DNA from 4 places in the Pseudoalteromonas sp. Ps84H-4 genome. Region 1 is predicted to be linked to each of the others. Evidence: predicted binding sites of a transcription regulator. Region 1 holds the regulator's gene; each other region holds the start of a gene.

Region 1 (8,110 bases):
AGGGCGTTTTGTTTTCTATAATAATCTATAAGAGTGGGTTATAATTCGCCCCTTTTGTTAGCAGAGTACACTTTATGAGCGCATTAAAAGCCGAGCGAGGCCTGTTTTCTTACCCTAAGTATTGGGCTGAATGCTATGGCACGGCGCCATTTTTACCAACCACCCGTGCAGAAATGGATGCATTAGGCTGGGATAGTTGCGATGTGATTATCGTCAGTGGCGATGCCTATGTTGATCACCCAAGTTTTGGTATGGCTGTAATTGGCCGAATGCTTGAGTCTCAGGGGTTTCGCGTTGGTATTATTGCTCAGCCTGATTGGAACTCAAAAGATGCCTTTATGGCGTTAGGTAAGCCTAACTTATTTTTTGGTGTGACTGCGGGCAATATGGACTCGATGATCAACCGCTATACTGCTGAAAAGCGTATGCGCCATGATGATGCATACACGCCGGGTAACATAGGTGGTAAACGTCCTGATCGTGCTGTGGTTGTGTATAGCCAACGCTGTCGTGAAGCTTATAAAGATGTGCCGTTAATTATTGGTGGTATTGAGGCGAGTTTACGTCGTATTGCGCACTATGATTACTGGCAAGAAAAAGTACGCCGAAGTGTTTTGTTTGATGCCAAAGCAGACATTCTAATTTACGGTAATGCCGAGCGTCCGCTTGTTGAAGTTGCACACCGAATTGCTGGTGGTGAGTCGGTTGATACCATTCAAGATATTCGTGGTACCGCGGTTATTCGAAAAGAGCCTTTGCCGGGCTGGCGTGGCAGTGACTCTACGGCTATCGATAAAATCGGTAAGATTGATCCAATTCCAAACCCGTATGGTGCAGATGATGTCGGTTGTAGTAAATCTGAGTTTAAACAAGCGGGTATTGATTTAAGCGCAGAGGCTGCCAAGCCAATCACTATTCAGCCTGCGCGTCCTAAGCCATGGGAAAAGACCTACGTTAAGTTACCAGCGTATGAGCAAGTGAGTGTAAATAAACCGCTTTATGCCCATGCGTCGCGTATTTTGCACCAAGAAACAAACCCAGGTTGTGCACGTGCCTTGTTTCAACGCCATGGCGACCGTTCGATTTGGGTGAACCCGCCTGCATTTCCGCTTGAAACTGAAGAAATGGATGGCGTATTTGGTTTGCCATATCAGCGTATTCCACATCCAAGCTATGGCGATGAAAAAATTCCTGCCTATGAAATGATTAAAACCTCGGTGAACATTATGCGCGGGTGCTTTGGTGGTTGTTCTTTTTGTTCGATTACAGAACATGAAGGACGCATTATTCAAAGCCGTTCAGAGCAATCAATTATTGATGAAATTGAGCAAATTCGTGACAAAGTACCGGGCTTCACAGGGGTAATTTCTGACTTAGGTGGCCCAACAGCGAATATGTATAAATTGCGCTGTAAGAGCAAAAAGGCCGAGAGCACGTGCCGACGTTTATCATGTGTTTATCCTGATATCTGTAAGCATATGGACACCGATCACACCCCAACGATTGAGCTTTATAAAAAAGCCCGTGATGTGAAAGGCGTGAAGAAAATCTTGATTGCGTCAGGCGTACGCTATGACTTAGCAGTAGAAGATCCACGCTATGTAAAAGAGCTGGTTACTCATCACGTAGGCGGCTACTTAAAAATTGCCCCTGAGCATACTGAGGATGGCCCATTATCTAAGATGATGAAGCCGGGCATGGGTGCTTACGATAAATTTAAAGAGCTATTTGATAAATACTCAAAAGAAGCCGGTAAAAAACAGTATTTGATCCCGTATTTTATTTCTGCACACCCAGGAACGAAAGACGAAGACATGGTTAACATGGCGCTATGGTTAAAGGCCAATGACTTTAAGCTTGATCAGGTACAAAATTTTTACCCGTCGCCAATGGCCAACGCAACGACAATTTATCATACCGAGATGAACTCGTTACGTAATATTAAAAACAATACTGAACAAGTGCCTGTGCCAAAAGGGGCACGTCAGCGTCGCTTGCATAAAGCTATTTTACGCTATCATGATCCTGCCGGCTGGCCGATGATCCGAGAAGCTCTTAGAAAAATGGGCAAAGCGAATCTAATCGGGAAAGGGCCAAACTGTTTGGTGCCTGAAGAGAGTCGCAACGAGAAAGCGGCAAATAGTAAAGGTGGTAAAGGCCGTGCGGCACTTACACGCCACACTGGTTTTAGCCAGTTTAAAAAGGCCAATACCAAACCTAGAGTAGGTAAAAATAAGCAGCGCGCAAAGTAAAAGATATAAATGGCCCTTAAAGGGCCGTTTTTATATTAGATCAATAACCAGGTTGCAGTGCCTAAAAAGGCAAAAATACCAACAATATCGGTGACGGTTGTCAGTACCACACTGCCTGCTAGGGCTGGGTCAATTTTCATTTTCTTAAGAATTAACGGAATACTCGCACCCGCGATACCAGCGGCAACAAGATTCATAAACATCGCAAACGCTAAGACCGCACCGAGCTTAAAGTCCCATTGCCATAGGGCAACCACACCAGCAATCAATATCGACCAAATAACGCCATTCAGTGCGCCTATCGCCAGTTCCTTAAGTAATAAGAAGCGTTGGTTTGTTTGGTTGATATGGCCAACCGCTATACCACGAATAACCAGTGTTAATGTTTGGCTACCTGCAACACCACCCATTGAAGGTACGATACCATTTAGTACCGCCAAAATAGGCAAGATTGCTAAGGTGTTTTCAAAAAAGCTTGCCACAATTGCTGCTAGCAATGCGGTTAATAAGTTAACTCCCAGCCAAATAGAGCGACGCTGCGAACTTTTGAGTACTGGCGCAAAGGTATCTTCTTCGTCGTCAAGACCAGCAAGGCTTAACATGCTGTGCTCAGCATCTTCACGGATGACGTCAACGATATCATCGATGGTAATACGACCAAGCAAGTGAGCGTTATCATCAACAACAGGGGCTGAAATCCAGTTATGACGCTCGAACAATTGCGCTACATCACTTTCATCCATTGAGATTAGGATTGACTCACACTCTTCATCCATTAAATCACGAACAATTTTATCCGATGAGTTGGTCAGTAATGTGGTTAACGAAAGCGCGCCTAAAAAGCAGTTATGTTTATCAACAACGTATAAGTCATCCGTACCTTCTGGTAGTTCACCACGCAAGCGTAAATAGCGCAGGACTACATCTAAGGTAACATCTGGACGGATTGTTACCGTATCGCTGTTCATCAGGGCACCGGCTGAACGCTCTTGGTACGACAGTGCCTGAGTTGCCCTTTCTCTATCTTGCGAGTCCATTGCACTGACTACGTCTTGATAAACGGTGTCAGGAAGGCTACGAAGAACTTCACCTAAGTCATCGTCGTCCATGTCTTCGGTTGCAGCAGCAATGTGCTCAGGCTCCATCTGAGCAATAATACCTAAACGTACGTCTTCAGAGAGTTCTTCTAAAACATCACCACGCACATCTGGGTCTACCAACTGCCATAGCATGCGACGAATTTTATGGGGAGATGACTCTAATAATAAAGCGGTATCACACGGAGCTGTTTTAGCGAGCATGCCTCGCACCTGAACAAATTGTCCACTATTGAGTGACTTGGTCACTTGTTTAAGTTGTTGTAGTGGGTAGTCTTGTTCAAAGGCTTCTGGCATTGGCGTCCTTACAACTGAAAATAGATTAATAAAGATTCTGCAAATACAGCATAGTTGCTAAGTGGTGTATTTGCAGGATATCTTCACACTGCGATAAAATTATTAAGTGCTTTGTATTTTTAAGGTGTGAACGATATAAAAGTAGGATATTTAAAGAGAATTATAAATACCTGAACTAAGTTTAACTTAAACGGTTAAGCCTTAGCAAACGCTATTCTTGTTCATGAAAGCGTTGTGCAATTAATTCTCCAATTGCGTTCAGTGCAGCCTCTGCATCTGGGCCTTCACATACCACACGCACTTCTTTACCTTGGCTACTTTCAAGTAGCATTAAGGCTAAAACACTATCACCTTCAGCTTCTTTATCGTCTTGATAAAGCATAATTTTAGCATCAAATTGCAAAGCAAGTTGTGCTAAAACAGTGGCTGCTCGTGCGTGCAAGCCAAGCTTATTTTGAATTAAAAACGTGTCTTCTGCGTGCATCTGGCATCCAATTAAATATCTTGCTCGCGATGGCGGATTTTTACGTTCGCATGCGTTTTTGAAAAGCTATCACCAATGGTCTGCGCTAAATATACCGAGCGATGTTGCCCGCCAGTACAGCCAATTGCGATGGTAAGATAGCTGCGATTGTTACGCTCAAGGTGAGGCAACCATGTTTGCACAAATGTTTGAATTTGCCATGTAAATTTTTGCACTATGCTATGACTTGCAAGGTAATCTTTTACTGGTTGATCTAAGCCTGTGAGTGGCTTTAGGTCTGGCTCCCAGTGTGGATTTGGTAAAAAACGTGCATCAAATACGTAATCGGCTTCTTTTGGAATACCATGTTTAAAGCCAAACGACATAAAGGTGATAATCAGCTTTTTATCTTTTTTACCTAAGATCTTTTCACGAATTGATTCAGCTAACTGATGAACACTCAGGTCGGTGGTATCAATCATAAAATCAGCGCGCGTGATCAGTACATCCAGTAATACTCTTTCTTGCTTAATTGCTAAATCGAGTGGCAGCGAGTCAATCGATAGAGGATGTAAGCGTCGCGTTTCAGAAAAGCGTTTGATCAGAGTTTGGTCATCACTGTCTAAATAGAACAGTGTTGGGTTTGCGAAACCTGGCAGGTATTCAAGAATATCATTAAACTCTTGCTGCTCTTTCGGTAAGTTACGCACATCTATGCTGACTGCTATTTTGTCATAGTTGTCTGAAACGCTACGAACAAGCGAAGGTAATAAGTTGACTGGGATATTATCAACACAGTAGTAACCCAAGTCTTCAAGTACACGTAAAGCGACCGATTTACCTGAGCCTGAGCGACCGCTGATGATAATTAATTCCATTTATGCCTCTGCTGATATGACCTGAAACAGTTCGTGGTCTGTTTTAGCGCTACGTAACTGTTTACAAAACTCTTTATCTTTTAGTCTATCAGCAATTGTCGATAAGGTCTTTAGGTGAAGTTGGCTGTCTCCATCTGGTACGATGAGTGCAACGAAAATATCCACAGGTCGGTTATCAATTGCGTCAAAATTGATTGGGGATTCACTCACTATGACAAATGCCTGTGGTTGCTCTGCACCACTCATGCGGCCATGTGGAATAGCAATGCCACGACCAATACCTGTACTGCCTAATTTTTCTCTATTGAGTAAGGCATCAAGGACGTCTTGTTGAGATAAATGAGGAAGCTGCTGGTGAGCCAGCTCGCTGATATATTCAAGGATTCTTTTTTTGCTATTAAAAAGGACCGCAGCTTTGCTGCAGTCCTGGTTAGTAAGTGAACTAAGTTTCATAATTTAGTGTCGAGCTAATTTCTCTTTGTGTTTAATGACTTGACGATCTAGTTTGTCGATTAGCGAGTCAATGGCTGCATACATATCTTGGTGTGCAGTTGAGGCAAAGAGCTCGCCTCCATTTACATGTAAAGTTGCTTCTGCTTTTTGGCTTAATTTTTCTACATCTAGAATGACATGTACATTATTAATGTGGTCAAAATGCCTTTCTAGTTTTGCAAACTTGCTGTTTACATAGTCTCTTAATGAATCAGTGATTTCTACATGACGACCAGTTAAATTTAGTTGCATAAGCATTTTCCTTCTATGTAAAACGTCTAAATCAAACTCTTACGCTGATTAGACGGAGGTATCGCTAGAGACTCTCGATATTTTGCAATTGTGCGTCTAGCTACTTTAATTCCTTGCTCAGCCAATATATCTGCAATTTTACTATCACTCAATGGCTTAGCTGAGTTTTCTGCAGCGATAAGCTTTTTGATCAAAGCGCGAATTGCTGTTGATGAACACTCACCACCGTTTTCTGTGCTGACATGGCTTGAGAAGAAATATTTCAACTCAAAAATCCCGCGAGGGGTGTGCATGTATTTTTGTGTTGTAACACGTGAAATTGTCGATTCATGCATTTCGACCATTTCTGCGACATCGTTCAGCACCATTGGTTTCATGGCTTCTGGGCCATGTTCAAAAAATGCTTGTTGTTGCTGTACGATACAATTGGTCACTTTTAAAAGTGTATCGTTACGGCTCTCTAAGCTTTTAATAAACCATTTAGCTTCTTGTAAATGAGAGCGAATAAACTGGCTATCGCTGCTCGATTTTACTGAGCGTGACATAGCTGCATATTGGCTATTCACTCTAATTTTTGGCATACAATCTGGGTTTAGTTCAACGACCCAACGACCTTTAACTTTTTTAACCGATACATCGGGTATAACGTACTCAGACTCTTCGCGAACTATGCTGTCTGCTGGCTTAGGGTTTAAGCTGTGGATCAGCGTCATTACTTCTTTTAGTTCGCTTTCTTTAAGCTTAGTCTTTTTCATCAAAGTGCGATAGTCGCGACTTGCTAATAATTCAATATGCTCAGATAAAACCATTTTAGTTTCAGCTAAATACGGCGTACTCGCATCGAATTGGCGAAGCTGGATACATAAGCACTCTTGTAAGCTACGGGCACCAATCCCTACTGGATCAAACAACTGTATTCTCTTTAAGACCGCTTCGACTTCATCTAGTTCGATTTCTTCTTCATCATTATTTTGATTAAAACTTTCGACTATGTCTTCGCAGCTAACAGTTAAAATACCTGAGTCATCAATTGCCTCTACGATGGCGACAGCGATCGCTTCATCGGTTGGGCTAAATGGCGTGAGTTGTAATTGCCACATAAGGTATTCATGGAGGGTTTCAGTCGATGCACCCTGATAAATTGACTCATCTTCTGGCATTGGACCTGATGATGTTGATGGGGCAGCACTCATGTACTCATCCCATGTCACATCCATGGCTAAATCGTCACTTACGGTGTCTTTGTTAAGGGCATCGCTGCTTTCTTGTTCGTACTCACTCGGCGCTTCTTCGGCCGATGCACTTAGCTGAGTATCATCAGATTCAGCTTTTTGCTCGTTCTTACCAATGTTTTCATCGTTGTAATCTGCTTCTTCCACTTCAAGCAGAGGGTTACTATCAAGTGCTTCTTGAATTTCTTGCTGGAGATCCAATGTACTAAGCTGCAGCAAGCGAATTGCTTGTTGCAGTTGTGGAGTCATTGTAAGTTGCTGGCCCATGCGCAGCTGTAATGATTGCCTCATGTATCCCTAACAATCCTTTTATGTGTTATCGACACCTGTGCAGTCACAGGTAAATATATATCGATTTATTGTCATTGTTATTTAGTTTAGCAGATGCGCTAGATGGTGGCTTATTGGTTATAGCCTGAATTGCTCACCTAGATACACATCGCGTACGGTTTGGTCAGCTAAAACATGCTCAGGTGTTCCTGATGCAATTAGCTCCCCATGAGAAACAATGTAGGCTTTTTCACAAACATCAAGGGTTTCTCTAACATTATGGTCAGTGATTAATACACCAATACCACGATTTTTTAAGTGTTCAATAATTTTCTTTATATCTAACACTGAAATAGGATCAACACCAGCAAAAGGCTCATCTAACAAGATAAATTTAGGGTTTGCGGCTAATGCCCGAGCAATTTCTACGCGACGACGCTCGCCCCCAGATAAGGCCATACCTTGACTATCACGAATATGCTGAATACTAAATTCATCAAGTAAGTTGTTGAGTGTTTCTTCTCGGCCTTGTTTATTTAAATCTTTACGCGTTTCTAAAATAGCCATTAGGTTTTGATAAACCGTTAACTTTCTAAAAATAGATGACTCTTGTGGTAGGTAACCAATCCCTAAACGTGCACGGCTATGCATTGGCAAAAGTGTAATATCATTATCATCAATGCTGATCTTGCCTTTATCGCTAGGTACTAAGCCAACAATCATATAGAAAGTGGTGGTTTTGCCTGCGCCATTTGGGCCAAGCAAACCAACGATACTGCCCGCTTCAACCTCAAGACCCACATTTTTGACAACTTGGCGGCCTTTATAGCTTTTTGCTAAAAGCTCTGCTTTTAATGTGCTCATGGTTGGCCTTTAT
Region 2 (8,110 bases), on a different contig from region 1:
ATATAAAAGTGTTAATGGACGACATGAACAAATCAATTGAAGACTCTAATAAGTTCATTGAGCAAATGAATAAAGCTGGTTAATTAGCGCAAACGAGTTTTTACAAAGCCTACTTAAACGTAGGCTTTTTTGTGTAATCTCTTGTTACTTTTTAATGATTTATCTTAAATTTTATTTTGCTAAACTCACGGCAAAGAATAAAAAGTAAACATAGTATGCACTTAAAAACACTCTCAGCACTCATTGCAGCTGCACTCTTAACTGCTTGTAGCAGCCCTAATACTGTCAATGTTATTGCCGGTGAAGGCACTATTACTCCGTTAAAAACTGAAGGTGACTACGAAGGTCGCTTTCATAACCTATATCCTGGTGATAAAGAATACCCAACAACCTGCACTGACAATTGCTATGAACCATCAGAGCTACTTATATGTGACGACAGCAACTCACAATGCCAATATCAAGCAGAACAAAGCGTACCTGAAATAAACTCAGGGTTTACAGTTCGCTGGTTAGGTCATGCAGGCTTTTATATTCAATCACCCAATGGTGAGCAGCTATTATTTGACCCAGTCAAAGAGCAATTTGATTCGCCTGTAGACTTGGCCTTTAAGCTAGCTGGAGGTATCTATCGCAAACCAGGTTTTTGGCCAACACAAGCAGAACTTGATGGCTTAGATGCTGTGATATATTCACATATTCACTATGATCATTTTAACAAAGCCGACATAGAAGAAATTGGCAATTCGCCGCGTTATTTAGTGCCATTAGGATTTGCAGATAACTTTCCGACTGGCGGCTTTAATATTTCAGAAATGGCGTGGTACGCAAGTACACAAATTAATGACTTAACTGTTAATGCGGTGCCAGCACACCATTTTAGTAGCCGAACTCTAGTCCCATTCATTTATGAAGATCACAACAAAGATCTCTGGAATGGCTGGTTACTAGAACAAAATGGTAAAACCTTATTTTTTGCTGGCGATACCGGTTACTCACAACATTTTCAGGATATTAAGCAGAAATACGGCGAGATTGATGTATGCCTTATGCCGATAGCTTCTTATTACCATGAAGAAGATGGTAAGTGGTATCGCTATGTTCATACTACACCTGAAGATGCTATTAACGCAGCTGAGGAGCTAGGCTGTAAAGTGATGATCCCTTGGGGTTATGGTAACTCAAGCTGGCAAATGGGCGACCATTCAAGCCATTCAGCACTACTAAGATTACTAACAATGAAAGCAAGAATGGCTAGCAAGCTACCTTTGTACATTCTTAATGAAGGTGAGCAAGTTTCACTATAATGCTGCTTGTTCTAGTATACCAATTCGCTTAATTGAGCGAATTGGTATTAAGCTAACTTTTAAGCAGTAAATCCCTGAGCGCCAACATTAGTTTGTGTGCACTACCTGCAGACATAGCGAGCGGGTTAAACTCACTCGTACCAGAATATTTGAGGGTAATCGGAGTAACGAGTCTAGAGTAAGGAATGTAGCCCATAGACCAGTTCTCAAACTCTCTTTCAAAAATCTCACAATAATTAAGCATAATAATATTTTTATGCCGCGTATCATTCAAAATACGGTGATAAGTTGCATTTACCGCACTTCTAGAGCCTTCCAAGCACTGTAAAAAGTGAGTAGTATTAAAACAAAGCAAACCTGTAACATTCATTTTGCTATTGTTTTGTTTGGCTTTCTCAAGAATATTTTCAATATCCCCAGGCCCAAACCCATCGCTAATTTCACTTGTATAAATAAGTCTAACTAAGTACATCTCACTCTCCTGCAAAGTCGATTTAGAAAAGATAGTACAGATGGGGGGTTTAGCAAAAAAGTGCAGTTAAGTTTAAAATTTTACATGAATAAAGTTGGGTATCGCTGCGCTCAACCTACTTGGCTGACCACTAAAAAAAACCGCCGTATCTTTCAATACGGCGGTTCTAATTTTGTGAAACTACAAGACCTTATTAGTCTTTAGCTTGACGGCTCGCACGTTTACGCTCACTTTCAGTTAAGTGACGTTTACGAATACGGATGCTCTGAGGTGTCACTTCCACTAACTCATCATCATCGATGAATTCAATCGCTTGTTCAAGCGTATAGTTAAGTGGTGGTGTTAACGTTTGTGCTTCATCTGTACCAGATGCACGAACGTTAGTAAGTTGCTTACCTTTAAGTGCGTTTACTGTTAGGTCGTTATCGCGGCTGTGGATACCGATAACCATACCTTCGTAAACTTCAACACCGTGACCGATGAATAACTTACCACGGTCTTGTAGGTTGAATAATGCGTTAGTAAGTGCTTTACCTGTTGCGTTAGCAATCATTACACCATTCTTACGCGCGCCGATAGTACCGCCTTTATGTGGGCCGTAGTGATCGAATGTGTGGTAAAGAAGACCAGAACCAGACGTTAATGTCATGAATTCAGTTTGGAAACCAATTAAGCCACGGCTTGGGATCATAAAGTCCATACGTACACGGCCTTTACCATCTGGAGACATGTCTGTTAGTTCACCCTTACGAAGACCAATTTGTTCCATGATAGAACCTTGGTGCTCTTCTTGACAGTCAATTGTAAGTGTTTCGTATGGCTCTTCTTTTTGACCATCAACTTCACGAAGGATTACTTGTGGACGAGAAACCGCAAGCTCGTAGCCTTCACGACGCATGTTCTCGATTAAGATACCTAAGTGTAACTCACCACGACCAGAAACACGGAAGCTATCTGGGTTGTCAGTTTCTTCAACACGTAGTGCTACGTTATGTACAAGCTCTGCTTGTAAACGCTCTAGGATGTTACGTGACGTTACGAATTTACCTTCTTTACCAGCGAATGGTGAAGTGTTTACAGAGAACGTCATTGTTACTGTAGGCTCATCAACGCTAAGCGGTGGTAATGCTTCAACGGTATTTACATCACAGATAGTGTCTGAGATTTTCAGCTCACCAAGACCCGTGATAGCAATGATGTCACCAGCGCCTGCAGATTCTGCTTCATGACGCTCAAGACCTAAGTAGCTCATTACTTGGCCAACTTTACCGTTACGCTTAGTACCGTCTGCGCTTACAACAGTAACCTGTTGGTTAGGACGAACAGTACCACGCTTGATACGACCAACACCGATAACACCGATGTATGAGTTGTAGTCAAGCTGAGAAATTTGCATTTGGAAAGCACCTTCAGGATCTGCATCCGGTGGAGATACTTCATCAACGATCATCTGGAACATTGGTTCCATGTTATCTGATGGCTCGTCTAAATCTAATGTAGCCCAGCCATTGATAGCTGATGCATAGATTACTTTAAAGTCTAACTGTTCGTCAGTTGCACCTAAGTTATCGAATAAGTCGAATACTTGGTCCATAACCCAGTCAGGACGTGCACCTGGCTTGTCGATTTTGTTGATAACAACGATCGGTGTTAAACCTTGTGCGAATGCTTTTTGCGTTACGAAACGCGTTTGTGGCATTGGACCTTCTTGAGCATCAACAAGTAGTAATACTGAGTCAGCCATCGAAAGTACGCGCTCTACTTCACCACCGAAGTCGGCGTGTCCTGGGGTGTCTACGATATTGATATGGTAGTCGTTCCAAGAGATAGCTGTGTTTTTAGCTAAAATGGTAATACCACGCTCTTTCTCAATGTCGTTTGAGTCCATTACGCGCTCTTCATTACCGCCGCGCGTTTCTAATGTGCCTGATTGCTCAAGCAGTTTATCAACCAAAGTTGTTTTACCGTGGTCAACGTGGGCGATAATCGCTATATTTCTTAACTTTTCGATGCTCATATTTTTTCTCAGAGAAATTGAATCTCATTGATCCTGCAAGATCTACGCACTCACCGGCATTTTCACCAGATGTCCCAGCATAGGATTTAAAAGGGCGCATATTATCCCTTAATAATGGCATGGATGAAAGTTTATCCAATACAATTTTCAAAACTTTCTTCAGGCATTTTATAAGTATCTGTTTTATAAATGACAAATTTATGAAAATAATAATTTTTATAAGCATAAAACTGGCAAAATTGCATTTTTTAAACCATATTTTGGCACTTAATCGTATTTAGAACCGATAAATTGGCACGCTCAGTAATTGTGCAAATCGTCGTCATTCTTTTTACGCACCAAAATGATCTTTTTTCGCACCAAAACAGTGCATAAAAAGTTAACATAACAACAAGCGGTTTCTTTTTTATCAGCCTTAACAACACCTTAAAAAAATGGCATGAAACCAGCTTACATAGAGCAAAGCAATAATGCAGCAAAAATAAAACCCAACAATTGGAGGACACATGTCACAATCGGTTTTAGATTTTATCAAAGAAAATGACGTTAAGTTCATTGATTTACGCTTTACTGATACCAAAGGTAAAGAACAGCATGTTTCTATTCCTCATCACCAAATTGATGAAGATTTCTTCGAAGACGGCAAAATGTTTGACGGTTCTTCAATTGCAGGTTGGAAAGGCATCAACGAATCAGATATGGTGCTTATGCCTGTTCCTGAGTCTGCTAAAATGGACCCGTTTTCTGAAGAAGCTACACTAATCATCCGTTGTGACGTAGTTGAGCCTTCAACACTTCAAGGTTACGAGCGTGACCCACGTTCAGTTGCAAAACGCGCTGAAGAGTACATGCGTTCTACAGGTATCGCTGATACTGTATTATTTGGTCCAGAGCCAGAATTCTTCCTTTTTGATGACGTTAAATACAAATCAGACATGTCTGGTTCTATGTACAAAATCGATTCTGTAGAAGCTGCTTGGAACTCAGATAAAGATTACGAAGGTGGCAACATGGGTCACCGTCCAGGTGTTAAAGGCGGTTACTTCCCGTGTTCACCTGTTGATTCATCACATGACTGGCGTTCAGCAACTTGTTTAGTTCTTGAAGAACTAGGTCAAGTAGTAGAAGCTCACCACCACGAAGTAGCAACTGCAGGTCAAAATGAGATCGCAACTCGCTTCAATACAATGGTATTAAAAGCTGACGAAATCCAAGAGATGAAATATGTTATCCATAACATGGCTCACTTATACGGAAAAACAGCGACATTCATGCCTAAGCCAATCGTAGGTGATAACGGTTCTGGTATGCACTGTCACCAATCTCTAGGTAAAGATGGCGTAAACATCTTCGCTGGTGACAAATACGCTGGTCTATCTGAAGAAGCACTTTACTACATCGGTGGTATCATCAAGCACGCTAAAGCAATCAACGCATTCGCTAACGCGTCAACTAACTCATACAAGCGTCTAGTTCCGGGCTTCGAAGCACCAGTAATGCTTGCATACTCTGCACGTAACCGTTCTGCTTCAATCCGTATCCCAGTGGTACCGTCTGCTAAAGCACGTCGTATCGAAGTACGTTTCCCTGATCCAACAGCTAACCCATACTTAGCGTTCTCTGCAATGCTTATGGCTGGCCTTGACGGTATCAAAAACAAGATCCACCCAGGTGATGCAATGGATAAAGACTTATACGATCTTCCAGCTGAAGAAGCTGCAGAGATCCCACAAGTTGCATCTTCACTGCAAGAAGCATTAGATTCATTAGATGCTGACCGTGAGTTCTTAAAAGCTGGCGGCGTATTCACTGATGACCTTATCGATGCTTACATTGCACTTAAGGGCAAAGAAGTTGAAAAGCTTAACATGACAACTCACCCAGTTGAGTTCGAAATGTACTACAGCGTTTAATTTAACGCCGTATCAGAATTATCAGATTGATAATAAATGTGTGTTCTCAAGCCCGCTTTGCGGGCTTTTTTGATGGTAATTTGGCCAATTCTACTCTAAAGTTTTAGTTAGATTAGATAACCTAGGGTCACAGAGTGAAAAACACGATTTTATTAGTATTACTCCTTTTTACAGTATGCAATTACGCACAAAGTGAAGTAAAAAAAATTTACTCGTGGAAAGATGAGAATGGTGTTTTAGTGTTCTCAGACTCACCTCGCCCTGGGGCTAAAGAAGTAAAGCTCAATACTCAAAACCTCACCATGCCTAAAACCGACACCAGCATACTTGATAACCCCGCTAGTGCGACACCTGTAAACTTTAAAATAACGATTTCCTCACCAGAAAATGAGGCAACCGTTCGAGAGAATACAGGCTCAGTATACGTCACAGCACGAGTGAGTCCGCGTTTTGCAACAGGCTTCAAAGTACAGCTGATAGTCGATGGCACACCTCACGGAAAATCGAGTAATAGCACGACCTTTGCATTGCGAAATGTCGACCGAGGCGAACACACATTACAAGCAAAACTCATAGATGCGAATAATAAAGTCGTTTCGGTTAGCCCTGTTAGCACTTTCTACATGCACAGAGCATCGATACTTAATTGAAACTAATTTTTTCGAGTCGGTATCATGCAAAGTAAATGGATTGTGCTAAGCTGCTGTTAATTGCAACGCACTAAAATGGTGCAAACATGCTCAGTGATACACATTTTAATTCTGAACTACTCGAAAGTATTTGGAAAAATTTAAGTACAGCCGTTATTTTGCTCGATAATGATTTTAAACTGGTTTATGCAAATGATAGTGCCAGTGAGCTATTAGGCTTAGGTCCAAAGCGTATAATTAATCAGCCATTCGATAACTTATTTAACTACCACTCCATTGACCTAAAACGTATTGCTCAGTACTCGTTGTTTGATGGCGTTGACTGCCACCAGCATAGAGCTGACGTGGTGTTCGTCGATTCTCGCCATGCTAAGCTAACCATTAGCACCCGCCGAATAAACAGCAATAATGAAAATTATATTTTGTTTGAGTGCCGACAAATGGATGATGAAATTCGCCACGATCAAGCATCAAATCAAATGCACCAATATCAAGCCGCACGCAATTTAATTCGTGGTTTAGCACACGAAATTAAAAATCCTTTGGGTGGAATACGCGGAGCGGCGCAATTATTGCAGTACGAGGTTGATCAGCAAGAGCGTGATCAATGTGCAGAGCTTATCATTGAGCAAGCTGACCGATTACGAGAGCTCGTAGACCGTTTACTTGGTCCAAACCAATTGCCACATAAATCATATGGCAATATTCACCAAGCTCTTGAGTCAGTGATTAAGCTTAGCATGTTAGATAACAGCGCTAATATCACTTTAGTGAAAGACTATGATCCAAGTATACCGAGTGTGTACATTGACCAAAGTAAAATTCAACAAGTGGTACTTAACATTATTCGCAATGCACAGCAGGCTCTGGTTGATGGTGGCGAAATTAGAATAAAAACCCGTATTAACCATCAACATAGACGTCCTGGTAAAGCACCGAAGAAAACCTTGCTGATCCAGATTTCAGATAATGGTCCAGGAATAGATAAGAGTTTAAGAGAAACCTTGTTTTATCCAATGATCACTAACAAAGAAAATGGTTCAGGACTAGGGTTATCCATTGCACAGACTTTGGTTGATCAACACGGTGGACACATTGACTGCGATAGTTGGCCAGGCCATACAGAATTTAATATCTATTTGCCTTTTACGGATTAATGGTTTTTTGGAGTAGTCATGAAAACAGTTTGGTTAGTTGATGATGATGCCTCAATACGCTTTGTATTAGAAAAAGCGCTGGCGCGAGCAGGATTTGAAACAGAAAGTTATGCAAATGCACAAGATGTGCTTAACGCACTCAAGTTTAGTCAGCCTACCGTTCTAGTGTCAGATGTAAGAATGCCTGGTATGGATGGTATGGCATTACTTGAAACAATTGCCGAACAAAACCCTGGGTTGCCAGTCATCATTATGACTGCACACTCAGACTTAGACTCAGCGGTAAATGCATTCCAAAAAGGCGCATTTGAATACCTTGCAAAACCATTTGATCTAGATGAAGCAGTTGCGCTGGTAGAGAGCGCCTGTCGTGCTAATTCAACAAAAAAAACCAAGCGTAAGCAAGCACCACAAACGAATGCCCATATCATAGGCGAAGCGCCTGCGATGCAAGAGGTGTTTCGCGCGATTGGTAAATTATCAGCATCAAGTATGAGCGTGCTAATTAATGGTGAATCAGGAACAGGTAAAGAGCTTGTTGCCAGTGCCCTACACAATCATAGTCCGCGTAAAGAAAACCAATTTATCGCTTTA
Region 3 (8,110 bases), on a different contig from region 1:
TTAGACAAATGGTACGTGCGCAATGCCAATGGCGATATGGTGCCATTCACTGCGTTTGCTCAATCTTATTGGACTTATGGCTCACCGCGTCTTGAGCGTTATAACGGTTTTTCAGCGATGGAAATCCAAGGTGCTGCTGCACCGGGTTATAGTACAGGTCAAGCGATGGCCGAAGTTGAGAAAATGGTTAAGAAGTTACCGCCAGGTGTGGCGTTCGAATGGACAGGTATTTCATATGAAGAGCGTTTAAGCGGTGGTCAAGCACCATTACTTTATGCACTTTCATTATTGGTTGTATTCCTATGTTTAGCGGCGTTATATGAGAGCTGGTCAGTTCCTGCAGCGGTTATGCTCATTGTACCGCTTGGGGTATTTGGTGCGTCGATTGCGTCATTTGTATTTAACTTATCAAACGATATTTATCTACAAGTGGGTCTATTAACCACTATTGGTCTGGCATCAAAAAATGCCATCTTAATTGTAGAGTTTGCGATTCATAAAATGGATGAGGGTATGAAACTTGTCGATGCTGCTGTTGCTGCTATTCGCCTTCGTTTACGTCCAATCTTTATGACATCAATGGCATTTGTGTGTGGTGTACTACCACTTGCAATTGCATCAAGTGCGGGATCGGGTGCACAAAACGCACTAGGTATTGCTGTTATTGGCGGTACTCTTGCGTCATCGACCATTGTGGTGTTGTTTGTGCCATTGTTCTTTGTATTGGTGCGCCGTGTATTCCCTGGCAAAACAAAGTCAACCAAAGAGGAGCAGGCATAATGAAAGCTAAACTTATCTCAGTGTCTGTTGCTGCACTTATGCTATCTGCCTGTAATATGGCGCCAGATATGGAGCAACGTGAATTACCCGTTGCTCAAAACTATGATGTTCAAGGTACTGCAGGTGATATCAATGCACTTAATTGGCAGTCATTTTTCACTAATGCTCAGCTGCAACAGCTGATTGCGCTAACGCTTGAAAACAACAAAGACATTAAAACTGCTGCACTTAATGTGCAGCAGGTAAGAGCAATGTATCAGATTGAAGATTCTGCGCTTTACCCAAGCATTGATTTAAATGCAGCGGGAACCCGTCAGCGTCTTCCGGCAGATTTATCTGGTACTGGTCAAGCGACTATTTCTGAAAACTATTCAGCGACTGTTGGTTTAACTGCTTACGAAATTGATCTTTGGGGCAAAGTGCGCAACCAATCAGAGCAAGCTTTACAAAACCTCTATGCCGCTGAATACAGTTTAACCAGTGTGCGCATTAGCTTGATTTCGGAATTAGTGAATGCGTGGCTTAACTATGCGACGGACAAAGAGCTTTTGGCGCTTGCAAACGAGACTTTAAAGTCTCAGCAGGAGTCTTTAGAACTAACCCGTAAAACATTTGCTCTTGGTGCTGCGTCTCAGTTAACGCTATCGCAACTGGAAAGTACAGTAGCAACCGCTAAGGTCGATATTGCAAACTATCAGCGCTTACTAAAGCGTGATAAAAATGCTCTCGATTTTCTAGTGGGTAAAACCGTCACTGCTGATTTACTACCTAATCAAAATATAGATGATGTACTGAACTTGCCGGATGTGCCAGTGGGGTTGCCGTCAGAGTTACTGACGCAACGACCAGACATTAAGGCCGCTGAGCATGATTTACTGGCAGCTAATGCAAATATTGGTGTGGCAAAAGCGGCATTCTATCCGAGTATAAGTTTAACCGCCAATGCCGGGACGGCCTCTGCTGATTTGAGTAATCTTTTTGATTCGGGCTCAGGTACATGGAGTTTTGTACCATCGATTAACTTACCTATCTTTAATATGGGTCGTAATCAAGCCAATCTCGATGTTGCAAAGGCACAACAAGAAATGGCGCTTACTAACTATGAGCAAACCATACAACAAGCATTTAGAGAAGTATCTGATGCCCTTGCTGACCGTGAAGGTTATATGCATCAGCTAGATGCACTCAACGATTTGTACCAAAGTAATGAGTTATCTTTTACTTTATCAGATGCGCGTTTTCAAAAAGGAGCAGACAGTTACTTGCAAGTATTGGATGCGCAACGAAATTGGTACAGTGCTGGGCAACAGTTAATTTTGGGTAAACAAGCGTATCTTGCTAGCCAAATTAATTTGTATAAAGCACTTGGTGGTGGCTGGAATGCGCAAAAAAATGTGCATTAAAACAGCAAAAGCATAATTTATTTAAGGTTTTGCAGGATCTTAGTTGTTTTGACTCTCCTGTGATATTAAGATCCTGTAAACCTTGTTTAAGTAAAAGTTAACCATTTCAAAAGAGCTTGGAGAAACCATGACGCAAAAAACGAAAAGACACAATGACCCTGCGCTTGCTGAGGCAAGACGTAATCAAGTGCTTTGTGCTGCAGCGGATTGTTTTCGACGTAAGGGCTATCATGGCGCGGGAATGGCTGAAATTTCTAAAACAGCAGGCATGAGTGCAGGCCATATCTATAATTATTTCGCTAGTAAAGAAGCGATTATAGAATCGATTGTTGAACGTGATATGGAAGAAATGTTCTCAATCTTTAAAGAGTTTGCAGATAAGCCGGGCGATCGTGTCACCGTGTTGCTAGATGGACTCGATAGAGGTGTTGAGCGCCATACCGATTTAAATCAAGGTGCGCTTGATTTAGAAATGCTCGCAGAAGCTGCGCGCAATGAAAAAGTCGCTAACTTACTGCGTGAGTCAGATAGCCACGCCCGTGACTCAATGCGCGAATTGTTAGTTGGTGAAAGAGGGCCGTTACAAGGTACCGCACTTGAAGAAGTGAATGCCCGTATTGAAGTGATGTTTTCTGTGATGGGGGGCTTACTACTACGTAAAATGCTTAATCCTTCTTTAAACATCAGTGAGCTTTTAAAAGCACTTCGTCCAGCGATGAAAACGCTTCTATTACCATTTGATAAGGGAATAGATTAAGCTCTGCAAGGTAATTTATTCCGTTACTCCTGTTCAGTTAAAGTGATTCTGTGAAGTTTTTTATTACGCATTCACTTTCATCACATTGATAGCAATCCGCGTTGATATTTAATCATTTTTGCCAACTAGTTGTGTTTGCAAGTTCAACATATAGCACTTTAAATAGAAATCTGTTTTCTCAAGCTCAGAAAATCAAGTTAAGTACAAAAATGTGTAAGTTATTCATAGCATAATGAAAAAATGTCCTAAACTTATTGATAGGAAATAAAGGTAAGAGCTTATTTTTTCATCTAAAGTGCCTGTTTAGGGCTTATCTGCTGTGTGGAAAGAAACTTGCATTAATGTATATGATTAAAATAACAAGGAGTGACTATGTGGGCAGCAATTAGCTATCTTGCGCTGGCAATTATTTTTATAATCGTGGCTATTCGAGTTGAGCTCGTTTATTTTGCGCTATTTTTTTATTGGGCTGCATTGTCGCTACTACTAGTCAGTGGCGCTTATTTTTTTAACATTGCGCGAATTTTCAGAAAGCGTGAAAACGGTGTAATACCAATTTATATTCGTTGGGCGTTTATTCCCTTTTTACTAGGGGCTCAAATATACAATGCTTGGTCTCGTAAGCATGATAAAGTGCCTCCCTTACAACAAATAAATGAACATCTGTTTTTAGCTTGCAGGCTCTTTCCATCAGATATTGACACCATGAAAGAGTTAGGGATTACAGCAATCTTAGATGTTACCTGTGAGTTTGATGGCCTTGAATGGTCATCGACCCAAGAAAATATTCGCTATTTGAATATCCCCGTTTTAGACCACAGTGTGCCAACTCGTGCGCAATTACATCAAGCAATTAACTGGATCCACCATCAAGTAAAGGCTGATAGACGTGTTGTTGTACATTGCGCATTAGGTCGCGGACGTTCAGTGTTTGTTATGGCTGCATACTTACTAAGCCAAGATAAAGATGCAGATGTTCATACTGTTTTGGAGCAAATCAAAGAAACTCGAGAAACTGCTAATTTAAACAAGCGCCAACTTCGTCACTTAATAAAACGTCATCGTCGAGGCGATTTACTAATTAAAAACAAAGCTGTATTAATTGCTAATCCAGTCTCTGGTACAAAGCTGTGGCAAGAAAAGAAAAAGCAGATAACCGCAAGGTTAAGTGAATATTATGATTTAACTGTACACACTACAACAGAAGAAGTGGACGGTATTCAATTAGCTAAAGAGGCTATAGAAACAAATCCCGATGTTGTTATCGCATGTGGTGGTGACGGTACAGTGACAGAAGTAGCCAGTGTATTAGTCAATACCGACTGTAAGTTAGGCATTATTCCTTTAGGCACTGCTAATGCATTAGCTCATGTATTAATGGGGATCCAATCTAAGTTAATCCCAGTTGAACAAGCTTGTGAACTTATTATTGAGGGACAGGCAAGTCGGATCGATACCGCTTTGTGTAATGGCGAGCGAATGCTGTTATTAGCAGGAATTGGGTTTGAACAGAAAATGATTGAAAAGGCGCATCGAGATGCTAAAAATGAGTCCGGCCAACTAGCTTATTTACAAGGATTTTGGCAGGCACTAAGCGAACATGAAGCGCAAGATTATACAGTTACATTAGACGACAATGAACCTCAGTCTATAAATACCAATAGTTTAATCATTGCAAATGCAGCGCCGTTTACTACATTGTTGGCTCAATCAGCAGGTCAGCCAGATCATAATGATGGTTTACTTGATGTTAATTGGTTAACGCCTAACTCAGAGGCTAAAGCCAGTACATTAAGTATTGCTGAATTAGTATTTTCAAGCATAACGCAAACAAGCTTTGCCATTAATAGCCATCATACAAATGCTAAACGAGTTTCTGTAAGTGCAGAAAAAGACATAAGTTATGTGATTGATGGTGAGGTTAAAACAGCAGAAAAGCTGGTGGTAGAGGTATCACCGAAGTCACTTTCGGTGATAATGGCCGAAACCTAACAGTTATTTTTTAATACTTTTCCATTCAAAAGGTGCGTCATCATCGGCCTTTTGAGAGGAGAAAGTATCAATGTATAGTTGTTCAACTTTTTCACGGGCCCAAGGTGTTTTACGTAAAAATTTTAAGCTTGATTTAACACTTGGGTCATTTTGAAAACAGCGCACATCAACATGCTCAGCTAGTCCTTCCCAGCCAAGTTTTTCTTCAAGTTGGGTTACGATGTCGGCAAGCTTGATACCGTGCAAAGGGTTATTTGGTTGATTGTCCATGCTTAATCTTTGGTTATTTCTAAACTGAGTAATAGTAACGTATCTAGCGTCTTTAAGCTAATTGACGTTTATACTCTTGCCTCGTTTTGGATAGACAATATCGCCGTTTTTATCCAGTCTTAACCACGCTAAGTCGCTGTTTGAAAAATTTGGCTGTTTGGCTGCACAAATTAACGTTATATCGCCAACAGCAATATAAGCGCCTTCGGTGTAACGCTTATTTTCATACCAACACACTTTGTGGTTGTTAAGTGCTTCTTGGCCATCTAGCACAACTAATGCTTTATCCTTTGCTAAAACGAATTGTGAAAACAATAAAATAAACAAGGTAGTTAAGATTAAAATCTTTCTAAACAAAATACACCTCTCATTGTGCAGTTTTTTGTATCTACACTAAGCTTATGACTGTATTCTATAAAAGCACAATGACGTGATAATAAAAAGGTGAACACATGCAATTTAATAAAAATATGATTGACGAATTAACCCTGCTTGCTAAGTTTCCCCGCGACTCACAAATGCAAGGCATTAAAATCCACTCTGATGCAGAAGAAACAGTAAAAAATGCTGCAAAACGTCTTTATGACAAAGGCATTACTGATAGCCCTGATGGCGGCTATTTAACGGATTTAGGGCTAGATTTGATCAATCACGTGAGTGTTATTAATTCAGCACTGAGATAAAAATTAGATAATAAAAAGGCCCAAAATGATTGGGCCTTTAGTTTTAATAACAACGAATTAGATTGCGTCAGGTTGGTTCTGAGGAGCCGCATCAATAAAGGCATCTAGCTTATTACAATGCTCATAAACTGCGGCGATTTTTGGGTACTTACTCATATCAACGTTAAAGCGTAAGGCATTAAATACTTGCGGCACTAAACAGACATCAGCAAGTGTTGGTTTGTCGCCAACACAAAAAGTGTTCGCTTCATCAAGTAACTTTTCGATACTCTCAAAGCCAACTTCTACCCAATGCTTATACCAGGTCGTTTTTGCTTCTTCATCAACACCAAGATCATTAGCTAAGTACTTTAATACTCGCAAATTATCGATAGGGTGGATATCGCACGCTACGGCATAACATAAATTGCGGATCTGGGCTTTTTGCCATGCATCACCTGTTAAAAGCGGTGTTTCTGGGTGTGTTTCTTCAAGCCACTCTAAAATAGCCAGCGATTGTGCAAGCACACCTTGATCAGTTTCTAGTGCCGGTAATAACCCTTGTGGGTTTTTTGCTAGGTACTGGTCGCTTTGCTGCTCTGATTTTAATAAATTAACGGTGACCAACTCGTGATCAATGTTCTTTAAATTAAGAGCAATGCGAACTCTGTAAGCGGCTGATGAACGAAAATAGCTATAAAGTTTCATTATGCGTCCTGTTTACCTGTGAAATGTTTTTTAATAGTGCGCCAACAGTCAGTATAGTTAGGCTGACGCTCTTTACCTTCAAGAGCATATTTAGTTGGTGAAATAACGTAACGCGATTCGAACATAAATGCCAAGGTGTTTTCGTAGCGTTGTGGTTTAAGTTCGGCATTTGAAGCTTTTTCAAATACATCTGCTTCTGGACCATGTGGCGACATACAATTATGTAAACTTGAACCCCCAGGTACAAAGCCATGCTCTTTTGCATCGTATACGCCTTCGATAAGCCCCATGAATTCACTCATAATATTACGGTGGTAATAAGGTGGACGGAATGTGTTTTCAGCCACCATCCAACGAGGAGGGAAGATAGCAAAGTCGATATTTGCGACACCTTCTGTACCCGATGGTGACGTTAGTACGGTGAAGATTGAAGGATCTGGGTGATCATAACTCACGGTATTCATAACATTGAATCGAGCAAGGTCATACTTGTATGGTGCACTATTACCTGTCCATGCAACGACATCTAATGGAGAATGACCAATATCGCAGCGGAACATATTGCCATTAAACTTTGCAACTAGTTCAAAGTCTCCCTCTACATCCTCATAAGCCGCAACAGGGTAGTGGAAGTCACGGTCATTGGCGTAACCATTAGCTCCTACAGGACCGCGCTCTGGTAAAATATAGGCATGGCCATAGTTTTCACAAATATAGCCGCGGGCTGTGTCCGTTAATAAATCAACAGCAAATTTAATCCCGCGAGGAATTACGGCAATTTCACCAGCTCGGACTGTTAGTTTTCCACACTCAGTTCTTAGTAATAGTTCACCTTGTTGTGGTACGAACAGCATTTCACCATCAGCATTATAAAAGTAACGGTGTTGCATTGATTTATTGGCTACATAGATATGAATACCTATACCTGTTTGTGCATTTGCACTGCCATTAGCTGCCATGGTAATCAAACCATCAATAAAATCTGTTGGCTGCTCAGGAATTTCAATTGGATCCCAACGTAGCATTGTCGGCGGCGTTGGGACTTCTGTAATAGGAGCGGTACGAATAAGGCCTTTGTCTATAGGTGTATAATCACCTTGTACTACTGACGGGCGAATACGATAAAACCAAGTACGGCGGTTATCAGCACGCGGCGCTGTAAATGCTGTTGTGCTGAACTGTTCAGCATATAAATCGTATTTTACTTTTTGAGGGCTGAATTGACCTATAGGTAATGCACCGGGTAATGCTTCGGTTTCGAACTCATTACCAAAGCCTGTCATATATTGTAATTCGTTATTCATCACTAGACTCCTGAAAGGTTTTAGGTAAGATACTCTCATGTGAGACTAAATTCAAACTGCACTGAATTTACTTGTGTAAATAATTTTTGACAGTAGTGAAGCCATGACAACAAACAAACACCCAACGCTCGATTTACAGCAGTTCTTACCTTACTCATTAACCAATATTGCAATGCAGATGAGTGAGCAATTTAGTGAGCTATATCAAAAGCAGTTTGATTTAACCGTGCCACA
Region 4 (8,110 bases), on a different contig from region 1:
TGCAATGAATGCTGCCAATGGCTTAATAGATACTATGTTCAAGCTCTACGAGCAGCCACTTTCTTATGATTATGCGCCTAGCTTGGCGCGCAATGTTAATCAGTTTGATCATTATTATTACCAATCGGTAGGTGAGGGGATCGGAGAAGTTGTGGGGCAAGGTCGATTTGCTTCAACGCAATTTGCAGTTAATCAATGGCGACAAGTTATAGCCCTAGGCCCATCGTTCAATACCGCACTTTCTTTAATTCAATCACTTGAAGCAGTTGCCTATGTAAACCAGCAGGGTTTTGTTTTTATTAAACGACGTAATACAACGAAAAGTGAGTTGCTTACGAGTGTTTTAGATAACAAGTTTCGTCCATTGCAACTGAATGAAGAACGGCTTGCTTCAAGCTCTGTTTTGACCATAAACGGTCATGCCTATTTTGCAATTGGTAAACAAAGAGCAACTGATAGTCAAGATTATATCGTTTTGATCTATGACCTAGAGGCTATTTCATTGTGGCTTAAGAAGATAGCACCTAGTGATGGTGAGTTTATCTTTATTAATCAAGACAACCAAGTGATTGCTAGCTCTAAAGAGATATTAAAGAGCGCCATTAATGCGACAGGATATTGGCCAGATATCGTTGAAAGTTCAGGCTCGCGCTATCAAAGTCATTTTGTACAAGATACTACCAACTTACCTATTCATACGCGTTTTCACGAATCACTTAGGGCATTGAGTAAGCCTATTGGCTATGACATTTTTTTAGAGTTTATGTTTTTAAGCGTCTTTTTAGTAATGATGTTTAGTGCCGTGTTTTGGTTAAGCCAACGTATTTTTGTAAAACCCATGACGCATTTAATGAATTATTTAGAGCAGCATGATGAGGGCAAGCAAGCGCTTGTAAGTTACAAAATTCCTGCTAACTGGCAGCCTTGGTTTAGTCGTGTTAAGCAGATCTTTCGACGCAATGAAGAGTTAGTACAGTCCTTACAAGAAGCCAATAAAACTTTAGATTCTCAAGTACAAGTAAAGTCGCAACAGCTTAGAAGAAGTATTGATGCTAAAGAGCGTCAATTAGCGTTATTAAACACCATGCTCAACAATGTTCCGGATATTATTTATTTTAAGAACATTGATGGCTCATTTTTGGGGTGTAATAAAGCATATGAACGCTACATAGGCTTGCCACAAGAAAAGTTAGTGGGTCAGCAATTATGTGATATCAGTGATGATAATGGCGAAATCAACGAGCTTGAAAAGAAAGTGCTCAAAGACAGACAGGTTTATCAAAAACGTTTATCAACACAAGATAAAATCTATGATTTGAGCATAGTGCCTTTTTATAACGAGCATCAGCAGTTTTTGGGGACTATGGCGATTGGTCGTGATATTACCAAACAGTATGAAGCGCTCAATGCGTTGCAAAGTTCAGAAGCTAAATTACGAAGTGCAATGGAGTATGCTGCCAATGGCGTGCTGTTAGTGTCACTTGATTATCAGGTTTTACAAGTAAATAAAGCGGCAAGGAAGATTTTTTCAATTGATTTAGGTAATAAATCACCTAGTCACTATACATTGGAAGACCTATTTGCTGAGCAATCATTTAATACATTAAAAGAGACGTTACTAGATTTACTCAACGAGAAGAAGAATGTCTATCACTTTAGCCTGCCACAACAAGAGCAAAAGCGATGGCTACAAATTAGTGTTTCATTAGTGTTTAATGGCGAGCAAACACCCGACTACTATGTTGTGCATGTGCAAGATGTTACAGCGCTTGTGCAAGCAAAAGACGATGCTGAGCGAGCAACATTGGCAAAAAGCCGATTTATTGCAAACTTAAGTCATGAAATTCGTACGCCGTTGAATGCAGTGTTAGGCCTGATTGATGTAATTGCTTTACAAGGCTTATCAGCTGAGCAGCGTACTCATGCAGAACAAGCTAAATCTGCGGCAAATAGTTTACTTACTTTACTTAATCGCATGCTTGACTTTGCTCGAGCAGAAAACTCGCAAATGCAATTAAGTAATGCGCCATTTAGTGTCTCTAATTTAATTGAGTATTGCCAAGGCTTGATCGCACCACTGTGCAGAAAAAAAGGCTTAACTTTTAATATTGAATGTGATGATGATATCAATGACAGCTTAATTGGCGACCAAATATGTTTGCAACAAGTGTTAGGAAATTTACTGACAAACGCCGCTAAGTTTACAGAGCAAGGCAGTGTCACCTTGTGTATGAAGCTCATTGAACAATCAACAGAGCAGCAACTTATTTGTTTTACCGTCAAAGATACTGGTATAGGGATAAGCCAAGAAGATCAAAGTCGTTTATTTGATGCGTTTACACAGGGCGATGAATCTCTTACTCGTTCACATCAAGGCGTAGGACTTGGTCTTGCCATTGTGAAGTATGAGGTTGCCTTGATGGGAGGTGAAATCAAGCTTGAGAGTGAAAAAGGCAAAGGCAGTGAGTTTTACTTTTGCTTACAGTTTGATAAAACCACAGAGCCGGCCAAAAAGTCTGTGGTGTCGTTACCCTCTAAAATGGATTTATCAGGCTTACTCGTACTTGCTGTAGACGATAACCCACTCAATTTAAACATAATTAAAAGTATTCTAGAGCAAGCTGATGTTAATGTTGTTTGTGCAGACAGTGGTGAAAAAGCGATAAAGCTTGCAAAGTCATTGCATCCTGATCTGATTTTTATGGATATTCAAATGCCAGAAATGGATGGTTGCCAAGCAACGCGCATTATTCGTCAGACATTTAGTAAACAACAAATACCAATCTATGCATTAACGGCACACAGTGAACCTGCCGACATAGAGCAATCAGTTGCAGCTGGTATGAATAAGCACCTAACCAAGCCAATTGTTGCGAGCAAATTATTTTTAGCCATGAATGAATTGGAACATAAAAAAGAATCCTTTTTCGATCAAGACTTTATTCTATCCCAATTTGGAAACAGCACTAAGTTAGTATTAACTATGTTGTCAAAGTTTGCGATTATGGCACAAGAGCAGTTATTACTCATATCTAAAGTAAACACTGCGCAAGAGCTGATACGTGTGGTGCATAATCTTAAAGGGTCAGCTGGAAACCTCGGTTTTAAACGTTTGTCAGCGTGCGCTCAGGAATGTGAAGTTAAGCTGAAGAAAACTGGTGAACTGCCCGAACAATTAAATGATGAATTGCAATGCCAATTACAGCAAGTGATTGCATTTATCATCGAACAAGGATCTACACATGTTGAAAAGAGCCAAGGTACTGATTGTTGATGATGATCCGTTAAATCGCTTGGTATTAGAGAAAACGTTGCAGCAAGACTACGATGTTTTTTGTGTTGAAAGTGGTGAAAAAGCACTGACGTTTTTGAAAACTCAAGCTGTCGACTTGTTGATTTTAGATATAGTGATGCCCGGCATTGATGGTTACGAGGTACTTGGCAAGTTAAAAGAAAATGCCACAACCAGCATGTTACCCGTTATCTTTATTTCCGCGAATAACAGCCATGATGATGAAGCAAAGGGCCTTGAATTAGGTGCAATGGACTACATCACTAAACCTTTTAGTGCTGCGATAGTTCGTGCAAGGGTACGCAATCAGTTATTAATTAAGCAAAAAAATGACCTTCTTGAAATGCTTGCTTCGATTGATGGGTTGACGGAAATACCTAACAGGCGTTATTTAGATGAGAATTTAGCTCGTGAATGGCGTCGAAGTCGTCGAGACTGTACACCGTTATCTGTGCTGTTAATGGACGTTGATCACTTTAAACGCTACAACGATTGTTATGGACATAGAGCCGGGGATGATTGTTTGAAAAAAATTGCTCACGCGCTTGTGGGGGCATGTGAGCGCGGCAGTGACTTTGTAGCACGTTATGGTGGTGAAGAATTTGCTGCGGTACTGCCAAACACTTCTGCAAAAGAAGCTATTGCATTTGCTAACAAACTACGCGATGCAGTGAATAAACTAAATATCCCTCATAAAGCGTCTTTAAATGCTGATCACATTACGATTAGTATTGGTATTGCCACCACTGAAACCGGGCAAGTATACGCAGAGCAAACTTTATTAGAAGAGGCTGATTTAGGTTTGTATCAAGCTAAAGATACTGGACGCGATAAAGTTGTTTCAAGGATGGTTGCGGTAAATGAATCAGAGTAGGCAAAGCCTACTCTTAACTTTAGCTTGCTAATTAGCCGTTACTTAGCGATTGATAAATTGTATCGCCCACGCCGATTAACTTATCATTTTTAAATACTAAAGGTGTGCACTCATCTTTTGTCATCTTGCCATCTGAATGAATGCTATGCGTAACATAAAATAGCACTTGATATACATCATCACCTTGTTTTAGCAGCTCGGTAAAGTTAGGTGTATGAAGTTTGTTTAATACTGTTTGATAACTGGTATCGAGTGCAAGGTTAGAAATAATTTCACGATTATTTTTATGTTGCTTCTCCCAGCTTGATGAAGAACTACCTGCCCAATGTGTATCGGCTTCGCCATCTGAAACTGCAATAACGCAACCTGTTAAAAATGGAGCAGATAGTGCAGCGATTAGAAGAGCTTTTTTCATTTTTTTTATCCCTAGAAATTCGAGTTTAAGTGATTGTTAGATAGCAATCAGCTTGCCAACTTTAAAAATCTTTTTAAATCAATGTTTTGTCTGTTAACTTACATGCGTGGTAGGCTAAATAAACACGTAGATTAGTCTGTTTGACTAATTTGTTGTATTTTAGACTAATCTATTCCGTGGTTCGCCTTGGTTAAATGCTTGGATATTTAAAGCTATTTCGTTAACTAAGCGAGCGATTGATTCTTGGCTTGCCCATGCGATGTGTGGTGTGAGTAATAAGTTTGCGCCTTTGTATAGTGCCAGCGGGTTTGTTTGCTCTGCGGGTTCTTTACTAAGTACATCTACACCTGCGCCAGCAATGACATTATTAGCTAAAGCGTCAGCTAAATCGGCTTCATTGATAATCCCACCACGAGCGGTATTAATAATAATAGCTGACGATTTCATCATGCTTAATTCTGCCGCGGCTATTTGGTTGCGTGTTTCATCCGTTAGCGGACAATGAACACTAATAATATCGGCTTTGCTTAGGGCATCATTAAAACTAACACGACCTTCACGAGGCGTATGACCTTTTCGCTCACTAATAATGACATTGGCACCAAAGGCACGCGCTACATCAGCCACAGCTTTACCTAATGACCCATAACCAACAATTGCCAATGTTTTGCCGGCAATTTCATTAAAGCTGTAATCTAAGCGACAAAACATTGGGCTTTGTTGCCATAAACCTTGCTGGCAATCATTAATGTATCTATGAGTATTACCCAATAAGTTAGTGATTAAGGTGAAGGTATGCTGCACCACGCTCGGTGTTGAATAGCCCGCCACATTTGTCACTGCAATGTTATGCTCTTTTGCTGCCTCTAAATCGATATTATTAGTGCCTGTTGCTGCAACGCATATTAATTTCAAATTAGTTAACTGGCTCATAGCGAGCTGATCAATCACCACTTTATTACTGATAATTACATCAGCATCTTGGCAGCGCTCAACAACTTGCTCTTGGGAAGTTAGATCGTAACAAGTTAATTTACCTAGCTGTGCTAAGGCATCTAACGAAGTGTTGGCTAATGTTGCTGCATCAAGGACAGTAATATTCATGTGCTTTCCTTTTTTAATTTATTGCTTGACCTTGGGGTGTACTCCAAGGTTTATAGTGAGCATAATAAATAAACGCTTCACAATGGAGACGGTGATGAAAATAGGTGAGTTTTCCCGCCAGTTGGGTGTCTCAACAGATACCCTAAGGTACTACGAAAAGCATGGTTTGTTAACGCCAAGTTCGCGTTCAGACGTGGGATATCGTTTTTATTCTGAGGATGACTATAAGCAAATGGCGTTTATTCTCAGAGCAAAGAATGTTGGCTTTAGTTTGGCTGAGATCAAAGAGTTGCTGCAAATTAAGTTTCATAAAGATCAGCACTCTTGCCATGAAGTTAAAGAGATGACGTTACAAAAGCGCGATCTCGTTGCACAAAGAATTGCAGAGCTTACCCGCTTTTATGACTCACTTTCATTATTGGCTGATAAATGTTGTGGTGGTGAAGAACCCGCTGAAAACTGTTCAATACTAACGACGCTGGAGGATATCGATGGACTTACTCAGTAATTTTTGGCATCTGTTTTTACTCTCGGCGCCTTGGTTAATGCTGGGCTTATTCATAGCTGGTCTGTTAAATGTGTATTTGCCTGCTAACTTTCTTAACCGTCATTTAGGAAAAGAAGGGCTATGGACCACAGTTAAAGCGGCTTTTATTGGTGCTCCTATGCCATTGTGCTCATGTGGTGTGATCCCTGCTGCCATTGGTTTAAGAAGGGCGGGGGCGTCAAAAAGTGCCACCACCGCATTTTTAGTTTCAACCCCTGAAACGGGAGTCGATTCGGTCTCGGTATCTTATGTGTTACTAGGCCCATTTATGGCGGTGATACGTCCTATTGCGGCCGTGTGTAGTGCCATTGTGGCGGGTGTATTAGTGGGTAAAGACAGTGAGCTTCATCAACAGCAAGGCACAACAGCAAATAAAGAGAACACTAAAACAACCTCTTGTTGCAGCAGTAAACAGCCTGAGCCTATGACCACATCGAGTTGTTGCAGTAAAGAGGCGCCTGCTAAGCCCGCACAAAGTTGTTGCAGCAAGCAAACAACTAAAGAACTTGAGGCTGTTAAAACAACAAGTTGTTGTAGTAATAAAGGTTCACAAGCTACTCCAGAGCCGCAACAAAGTTGCGCAAGTGAACAAGCAGTACCTTCGCAGAAAAGCTGTTGTAGCAGTGAGCAGCCAACTAAAGCAGTTGAAAGCCGCTTTGGTAAACTGAAACGTGCGGTGAGTTTTAGTTGTAACAAGTTGCTTGAAGACACCATGATTTGGTTAATGATTGGTTTATTCTTTGCCGCTTTAGTACAAACCTATGTGCCAGAATCTTATTTAAGCCAATGGGGCAGTGGCATACTTGCGATGCTTGTGGTTATTTTAATTAGTATTCCTATGTATATTTGCGCAACAGCCTCAACACCGATAGCTGCTGGACTATTACTCAGTGGTGTATCGCCTGGTGCAGTATTAGTTTTTATGTTGGCAGGCCCTGCTACAAATATTGCAACCTTAGGTGTTGTGGGTAAAGAACTAGGTAAGCGTGCAGTGGTTGCTTACTTAATAGGTGTGATTGCTACAGCGTTGGCATTTGGCTTTTTAACTGATTATTTAGTGACGCAATATGGTTTTGTGGTGGCACCGATGATAGGCGAAGAGCATGAAGTTTTACCGCATTGGTTAAGCTTTATATCGGGCATTGTATTGGCTACTTTAATGCTTAGATTAGTGTTAAAAATGGTTCTGAAAAAGTCCTCGCAAACTGGTAAGAGCATTGCGTAATTACTTGTTATAAAAATATATTTTACTAACATTTGGCAAATAACTTGGTTAACTATCGCGTCTCGGTTCGCATTTAAAATTGCCTGAGTTATAATCCGCCAAATATTTAAACGGTGCGCTGTGCGTGCCGTTTTTTAACTTAAGTAGTTTTTAATGAGTGAAAGTGTGGATAAATACGCCGACATAAGACCTTACAATGATGATGAAGTCGCTGATTCAGTAGCACGTTTAATTGCTGATAATGCTTTTGTGGATGTAATTGCCAAATATAATCTACCGCGCTTTTTATCCTATTTTCCATTTATTACTCGCCCATTAGTGCGCAGCCAGCTGCGTAAAAAGTGGGGTAATACCTCATCGGTTGAGCAAGTACAGCATGAAGTGGCAGATTATTTAAATAAGTTAATCACCCGTACTACTTCTGAAGTGACATTTTCTGGCATAGATAAACTAGATCCTAAACAAGCCTATTTATTTATCTCGAATCACCGAGATATCGTGCTTGACCCTGCATTGGTGAATTGGGGGTTGTTTAAACACAATATGCCGACTGTTCGCATCGCAATTGGGGATAACTTACTGCAAATTCCTTATATCACTGAGTTAATGCGCTTAAACAAAAGCTTTATTGTGAAGCGCTCAGCGAAAGCACC

Evidence for each region. The regulator sigma-54, encoded in region 1, starts transcription at its own class of promoters, with help from an activator protein. The targets are predictions, from matches to a motif close to GTTGGCACGNNNNTNGNNT.
Region 2: the regulator sigma-54 is predicted to act here: its motif matches at 4,230-4,248, upstream of glnA (glutamate--ammonia ligase).
Region 3: the regulator sigma-54 is predicted to act here: its motif matches at 3,261-3,279, upstream of NH454_RS10245 (diacylglycerol kinase family protein).
Region 4: the regulator sigma-54 is predicted to act here: its motif matches at 4,623-4,641, upstream of NH454_RS06825 (DUF3192 domain-containing protein).

Annotation. Positions count from the first base shown of each region.
Region 1 covers NZ_JAMXSK010000019.1:83,504-91,613, forward strand. Annotated here, with positions in the region: gene NH454_RS16275 (YgiQ family radical SAM protein) at 75-2,252, shown strand; gene mgtE (magnesium transporter) at 2,288-3,646, opposite strand; gene NH454_RS16285 (HPr family phosphocarrier protein) at 3,858-4,130, opposite strand; gene rapZ (RNase adapter RapZ) at 4,142-4,987, opposite strand; gene ptsN (PTS IIA-like nitrogen regulatory protein PtsN) at 4,988-5,440, opposite strand; gene hpf (ribosome hibernation promoting factor) at 5,444-5,731, opposite strand; gene NH454_RS16305 (RNA polymerase factor sigma-54) at 5,758-7,254, opposite strand; gene lptB (LPS export ABC transporter ATP-binding protein) at 7,372-8,097, opposite strand; gene lptA (lipopolysaccharide transport periplasmic protein LptA) at 8,094-8,110, opposite strand, start outside.
Region 2 covers NZ_JAMXSK010000004.1:135,330-143,439, forward strand. Annotated here, with positions in the region: gene NH454_RS06240 (DUF2959 domain-containing protein) at 1-83, shown strand, start outside; gene NH454_RS06245 (MBL fold metallo-hydrolase) at 216-1,307, shown strand; gene NH454_RS06250 (BLUF domain-containing protein) at 1,360-1,779, opposite strand; gene typA (translational GTPase TypA) at 1,973-3,796, opposite strand; gene glnA (glutamate--ammonia ligase) at 4,303-5,709, shown strand; gene NH454_RS06265 (DUF4124 domain-containing protein) at 5,844-6,359, shown strand; gene glnL (nitrogen regulation protein NR(II)) at 6,446-7,516, shown strand; gene ntrC (nitrogen regulation protein NR(I)) at 7,535-8,110, shown strand, end outside.
Region 3 covers NZ_JAMXSK010000009.1:121,654-129,763, reverse strand. Annotated here, with positions in the region: gene NH454_RS10260 (efflux RND transporter permease subunit) at 1-780, shown strand, start outside; gene NH454_RS10255 (efflux transporter outer membrane subunit) at 780-2,183, shown strand; gene NH454_RS10250 (TetR/AcrR family transcriptional regulator) at 2,311-2,940, shown strand; gene NH454_RS10245 (diacylglycerol kinase family protein) at 3,313-4,932, shown strand; gene NH454_RS10240 (VF530 family protein) at 4,936-5,202, opposite strand; gene NH454_RS10235 (DUF1496 domain-containing protein) at 5,260-5,559, opposite strand; gene NH454_RS10230 (TIGR02647 family protein) at 5,655-5,885, shown strand; gene maiA (maleylacetoacetate isomerase) at 5,943-6,572, opposite strand; gene hmgA (homogentisate 1,2-dioxygenase) at 6,572-7,876, opposite strand; gene NH454_RS10215 (MarR family winged helix-turn-helix transcriptional regulator) at 7,980-8,110, shown strand, end outside.
Region 4 covers NZ_JAMXSK010000005.1:54,734-62,843, forward strand. Annotated here, with positions in the region: gene NH454_RS06815 (response regulator) at 1-3,274, shown strand, start outside; gene NH454_RS06820 (diguanylate cyclase) at 3,243-4,166, shown strand; gene NH454_RS06825 (DUF3192 domain-containing protein) at 4,198-4,581, opposite strand; gene NH454_RS06830 (D-2-hydroxyacid dehydrogenase) at 4,741-5,685, opposite strand; gene zntR (Zn(2+)-responsive transcriptional regulator) at 5,780-6,193, shown strand; gene NH454_RS06840 (SO_0444 family Cu/Zn efflux transporter) at 6,177-7,457, shown strand; gene NH454_RS06845 (1-acyl-sn-glycerol-3-phosphate acyltransferase) at 7,611-8,110, shown strand, end outside.